3 regions of the Eubacterium ventriosum genome follow, and region 2 is predicted to be linked to each of the others. Evidence: predicted binding sites of a transcription regulator. Region 2 holds the regulator's gene; each other region holds the start of a gene.
The links. The regulator Rex, encoded in region 2, represses fermentation and respiration genes when NADH is low (regulators of the CRP and FNR family bind a similar motif). The targets are predictions, from matches to a motif close to ATTGTTAANNNNTTAACAAT.
Positions count from the first base shown of each region.

Region 1: a site for Rex is predicted at 1,293-1,312, ahead of gap (type I glyceraldehyde-3-phosphate dehydrogenase). Genes of this name have one in related genera too.
Region 3: a site for Rex is predicted at 999-1,018, ahead of NQ558_RS06885 (acetyl-CoA C-acetyltransferase). Genes of this name have one in related genera too.

Region 1 is NZ_CP102282.1:1,556,494-1,558,704, reverse strand. Features, by position in the region: gene gap (type I glyceraldehyde-3-phosphate dehydrogenase) at 163-1,179, opposite strand; gene NQ558_RS06975 (histidinol-phosphatase HisJ family protein) at 1,456-2,211, shown strand, end outside.
Region 2 is NZ_CP102282.1:1,753,516-1,755,726, forward strand. Features, by position in the region: gene abc-f (ribosomal protection-like ABC-F family protein) at 1-829, opposite strand, end outside; gene NQ558_RS07830 (redox-sensing transcriptional repressor Rex) at 1,015-1,650, shown strand; gene NQ558_RS07835 (bifunctional ADP-dependent NAD(P)H-hydrate dehydratase/NAD(P)H-hydrate epimerase) at 1,654-2,211, shown strand, end outside.
Region 3 is NZ_CP102282.1:1,527,316-1,529,526, reverse strand. Features, by position in the region: gene NQ558_RS06885 (acetyl-CoA C-acetyltransferase) at 1-825, opposite strand, end outside; gene NQ558_RS06880 (DUF975 family protein) at 1,113-1,997, opposite strand; gene NQ558_RS06875 (branched-chain amino acid aminotransferase) at 2,016-2,211, opposite strand, start outside.

The DNA of each region.
Region 1 (2,211 bases), 200 kb from region 2:
TTTATCCGTTTTATTCTGTGGCTGTTTGTAATCTCAATTATAAACTCTCACTTCTTACAAAGTTATACCCATTATTCATTCTAAGATAATTTGCCACTCTAAAAGAAAAGGCCCGGCCCAATCAGCCGGACCCTTTTTGGATCTAATAATAAATATCAGAAATTAAGCTAATTCTGAGAAGTATTTGATTGTTCTAACCATCTGGCTTGTGTATGAGTTTTCGTTATCATACCATGAAACAACCTGTACTTCATAAGTATCTTCATCAACCTTTGATACCATTGTCTGTGTAGCATCAAATAATGAACCATATCTCATTCCTACGATATCGCTTGATACGATTTCATCTTCGTTGTATCCGTATGATTCATTTGAAGCTGCCTTCATAGCTGCGTTGATACCTTCAACTGTGATATCTTTTCCTTTAACTACAGCTGTAAGAACTGTTGTTGAACCTGTTGGAACAGGAACTCTCTGTGCAGAACCGATTAATTTTCCGTTTAATTCTGGAATAACTAATCCGATAGCTTTTGCAGCACCTGTTGAGTTAGGAACGATATTAACTGCTGCAGCTCTTGATCTTCTTAAATCACCTTTTCTCTGTGGTCCATCAAGAGTCATCTGGTCACCTGTGTAAGCATGAATTGTTAACATGATACCACTCTGGATTGGAGCGTATTTGTTAAGAGCATCAGCCATAGGTGCTAAACAGTTTGTTGTACATGAAGCTGCAGAAATGATTGTATCTTCTGGCTTAAGTGTATTGTGGTTTGTATTGTAAACGATTGTTGGAAGATCGTTTCCAGCTGGAGCTGAGATAACAACCTTACGAGCACCAGCATCGATATGAGCCTGTGCTTTAGCCTTTGATGTATAGAAACCTGTACATTCTAATACAACGTCTACGTTTAATTCGCCCCAAGGACATTTTGAAGCATCAGCTTCTGCATAGATTTTGATTTCTTTTCCATCAACGATGATTGAATCATCTGTAGCTGAAACTGTATCAGCCTTTTCATATTTACCCTGTGATGAATCATACTTTAATAAGTGAGCTAACATCTTTGGGCTTGTTAAATCGTTAATAGCTACTACTTCATAGCCTTCTGCTCCGAACATCTGTCTGAATGCAAGACGTCCAATACGTCCGAAACCGTTAATTGCAACTTTTACTGACATTTAATTGTCCTCCTATAATAAGTTTTTTTGCTATTGTTAATTTTCATTAACCTATGCTTATTTTACATAATAAGTTTGCAAATATCAAGTTGTTTTTGCTTATTTTTTGGTTTTTTGTTAAATTTTTGTCAAATTAGCAAAATTGATACGATTTTATGGAATTACGGATTACCAACTTCTTTTTTCTGTGACTACCGTAATTATCTAATTTATGCTAATATTTAACTAGCTCAGGCACATTATCAACTTATATTCATACACAGAAAGGACTTTACTATGTTTTCAGATTACCATGTACACAGCAGTTTTTCTTTTGATTCCGAGGAATCTCCTAGGGCTATTGTTGAGAAAGCCATTGCTCTTGGCATGAAACAGATTTGTTTTACTGACCATCAGGACTTTAATTGGCCAATTAAGGGGGAATCGCCTTATATTGATTTTCCCAAATATTTTGAAGTTTTGAATTCTTTAAGGAATGAATATTCTTCCAAAATCAATATTTTAAAAGGTGTTGAGCTGGGGCTTACTTCTGACAATTTTTCTTTGTGCCATAAATTTCTTGATTCCTACGATTTTGATTTTGTCATTGGCTCCTGTCATATTGTTGACCAAATGGATCCTTATTATGCAGAGTTTTGGAAAGGAAAAAATGACCGTGACTGTTTTGAACTTTATTTTAAAACTTTGTTGGATTCCTTGAAATTTTTTATAGGAAGAAACACTTGCACCACTCCCCGCACTGTCAACACTCTCGGGCATTTGGATTACATTGTCCGCTACAGTCCTAACAAGGATAATAATTACAGTGTGGCTGATTACATTGATGTTATAGATGAGATTTTGAAAATGATTATTGAAAATGATATTAAGTTGGAAATTAACACTTCAAACTTTTCTAAAGGATTTGATTTCCCAAATCCACACACGGATATAATTAGAAGATACAAGGAACTTGGTGGGCTTTATGTTACCGTAGGTTCCGATGCTCACAAAGCCCAATTTATTGGTTCCGGTTTTGATTTGGTTGAAAAA
Region 2 (2,211 bases):
TTGCAATAACCTCTTCCTGGTGCTTGATTTCACTTTGCTGTTTCAGGTAAAGATTCAGCTGTGCCTGACGTAATTGTTTTTTCTTAACCGAAAAATCAGAGTAGTTGCCATCATAAACGTGGCAGTGTGTATTTTCAATTTCAATTACCTTAGTAACTATTTTGTCGAGAAAATATCTGTCGTGGGCAATTATGAGAACTGCACCATTATAGTTAGATAAATATGTTTCAAGCCACTTGATTGAAGTAAGGTCTAAGTGGTTGGTAGGTTCATCAAGCATAATAATGTCAGGCTTTTCAAGAAGAAGCTTGCAAAGGGCAACTCTTGTTTTCTGACCGCCGGAAAGAGTGCCAACCTCTCTGTTAAAGTCATCCTCAGTAAAACCTAAACCTTTAATAACACCTTCGATTTCACTTTTGTATGAATAACCATTAAGTAATTGAAAGCGATGTTCCAAATTAGTGTAATTTTCCATAAGTTTGTGGAGTTCATCACCTGAAACACCGGACATTGCCTTTTCATATTCAACAAGTTTCTTTTCCATATTTATAATATCAGCCTTAACGGATTTTACTTCATCATAGATTGAATTGTGTGAAGCAAGATCTTGGTACTGAGCAAGATATCCTATAGTCTTGTTTTTACCAAGGGTGATTGTACCGTTATCAGCACTAAGTTCACCCATTATAATTTTCATAATAGTAGATTTTCCTGCTCCGTTATTACCGACAATGGCAGCTTTCTCACCATCATTTACGAAAAAAGAGCAGTCGTCCAAAATTGTATCTACACCGTAAGATTTAGATATATGATTACATGATAATATCATGATAAATCCTCCTAAAGTATTTGTGTTTGCTAACAGTGAACAGTTTACCATAAAAAGACAAAATTTTAAACATATTAGAATGACAAATATTTGACAATCTTTAGGCTAATAACTATAATTGAAACTATATATTGTAGTCTGGGGATAGTGTCGGATTACAAGCACTTAAGCAAGGAGAATAATTAATGAACAAAATATCAAAGGCGGTGGTTACAAGGCTGCCCCGATATTATAGATATTTAGATGAGTTGCGCCAGCAGAATGTGGAGCGTATATCTTCTAAGGAACTGAGTAAACTTATGAATGTAACTGCTTCTCAGATTAGACAGGATTTAAACAATTTTGGTGGTTTCGGGCAGCAGGGATACGGATATAATGTACAGTATCTATATGATGAAATCGGAAAACTTTTAGGACTTGATGTAAAGCACAAGATGATAATAGTTGGAGCGGGAAATCTTGGTCAGGCTATTGCAAACTACGGTAACTTTAGAAACAGAGGATTTGAAATTGCTGCATTGTTTGACAAGAATCCTGATTTAATAGGAAAGAAAACAGCTCACGGTCAGATTTTGGATATTGCAGATATTTATGATTATGTAAAAAAAAATAATGTGGAAATTGTTGCATTAACATTGCCAAAGGGACCGGCTAAAAAGATAGCACAAAAGCTTGTAGAGTGTGGAGTAAAGGCTTTTTGGAACTTTGCACATACAGATTTAAGTTTTTCAGACGATATTATAGTAGAAAATGTTCACTTATCAGAAAGTTTAATGAAGCTTACATATAGAATTTCAGAAAAGAACGATTCTAAGGAGTAATATATGAAAAATATTGTTACAGGTACAGATATGAAAAAGGTAGACAGTTATACCATTAATACAATTGGAATACCGTCATTGGTTTTAATGGAAAGGGCTGCACTGAGTGTGGCAGAGATTGTCTGCAAAAACCAGTTAAAGGATAAGAAAATACTTGTGGTAGCAGGTGTTGGAAACAATGGGGCAGATGGTGTCGCAATCTGTCGAATATTACATTTAAAAGGTTACAACACAGAGTTGTACATTTTAGGTGACATATCAAAAGCCAGTACAGAATTTAAACAGCAGCTTTCCATTGCACATAATATTGGAATTAACATAGTTGGTGATTACAACGATGCAGATGTTATTATTGACAGTATTTTTGGAGTAGGCTTATCCCGTAATGTGGAAGGTGTATATAAAGATGTTATTTCAAAAATCAATAAGGGAAGGAACATTGTATATTCAGTTGATATTCCGTCAGGTGTTAGTGCGGACACAGGTAAAATCTGTGGCGTTGCAGTAAAGGCTAATTGCACTGTAACTTTTGGAAGTTATAAAATTGGTACTGTTTTATAT
Region 3 (2,211 bases), 230 kb from region 2:
AGCCATTGGCTTAACACCTAATTCTTTAGCTTTTTCTTCGCTCATAACTACAACTGCTGCTGCACCATCATTGATACCTGAAGCATTACCTGCTGTAACAACACCATCAGGCTTACCTGAACAACATCTTAACTTGCTAAGTGATTCAGCTGTTGTTCCAGCTCTTGGGCCTTCATCTGTATCTACGATAACTGTCTGTTTTCTCTGTTTTACTTCTACAGGAACGATTTCATCTTTGAACTTACCTTCAGCCATAGCCTTTTCACATTTCTGCTGTGAGTTAGCTGAGAAAGCATCTAATTCTTCTCTTGTAATTCCCCACTGTTCAGCTACGTTTTCAGCTGTAATCATCATGTGGTAGTGATTGAATGCATCTGTTAATGCATCGTTAACCATTGTATCAACAAGTGTACCATTGTTCATTCTGTAACCGAATCTAGCCTGTGGTAAAGCATATGGAGCCATTGACATGTTTTCCATACCACCTGCAACAACGATATCAGCATCTCCTGCCTGAATCATCTGTGCAGCCATGTTTACACAGTTAAGACCTGAACCACATACAACGTTAACTGTAACTGCTGGTGTTTCAATTGGAAGTCCTGCCTTAAGTGCTGCCTGACGTGCTACGTTCTGTCCAAGTCCTGCCTGGATAACACATCCCATATATACGTGATCAACCTGATCAGCTGGAACACCTGCTCTGTTAAGAGCTTCCTTAATAACAATAGATCCTAAAACTGGTGCTGGAGTTGTGCTTAATGCTCCACCCATTTTTCCAATAGCTGTACGGCATGCGCCTGCGATAACTACTTTCTTTGACATAATATAAATCCTCCGTGATTTTTTTGATATGTTAACAGGTTTTATGTATAATTTCACCTGCTTGCTCACATACTCTCATAATACCATTTTTACTATTTCACCGCAAGAAAAAACAGATGACTTTTCTGTTACAATTTTGTAAAATTCCCACTTCTAGTAATAATATTATTAAGATTGTTATAATTTTAACAAATTATAATATCTTTGTCTAGTACAATATAAAAAAAAAATGGCGAAAACCGCCATTTTTTTTATTTTATTAGTTATTTCATTACTTTTACTTAATTTTATACTTGCGTATAACCTGAAAAATCATTCTGATTAAAATTCTGGTTGTTATCCTGATTATATGTTGAATTATGTCTTTCTGCTCTAATCTGACATAATTTTACATAAAGTTCAACGTTAGTTAACTGAACATAAGGATTAACAAAGAATACTCCAGGTAAACCAAGTGCTAATGCACCTACAAAATTCCAAAGTATGAATGATAAGTCCAGTACAAATGCATTAAACTTATTTCCATCCATTAATTCCTTGCTTATTGCAAAAGCTTCCTGTTTTGACATATTAGGATTCTCGGCCAACAAATATGGAATCATACTATATTCATACGCCTTGATAATTCCCGGTATTATAAACAACAGACTCCAAAGTGTTGTGTACAAACCCTTGCAAAACATAATCTTAGCAGTGTTAAAATATCCATTTCTAAATGAATTTAACAATTCTCCCATTGGTGGATTAGATGTTCTGTTTAAAATATACCATCTGTAACATCCAACCTGTAAAGGTGCTAGTAAGAAAATGGAAATTAAAAGACCAACAACTATTCCTACTGCTACAGCAATTCCCAACATTGCCCATACTGATCCGGGTATATTCTTCAGTCGGTCATAAATTCTAAGATATGTCTGATATTCTGAACCATACAATGAACTGTTTCCAATGTTCAATATTTCATCATTTGACCATTCATCATAACTTGAAACACCGGAAAAATCCTGATCAATTGACCAATCTGTTGACTGATTATTTGAAATTCTTCTTGTTATTGTGTTTGTTGCACCACCAAGAATAATTGTCAAAATAAGTGTTACTAAAACTGCCTTCCAATAGTTCCCGAAAAAAATCTTTTTAGCATTTGCTTTTAAATCTGCTCTATTCCACATACTCTATCCTATCTTTAATTATTTAATTTCGTAAATCCATCCTTCAGGAGCTTCAATTCTACCCATCTGAATTCCTGTTAATGTATCGTAAAGTTTCTTTGTTATAGGTCCCATTTCTTCCATTCCACTTGGGAAGCAAATTTCTTTGCCATGGTCATTAATCTTTCCTACTGGTGAGATTACTGCTGCTGTACCGCAAAGGCCACATTCTGCG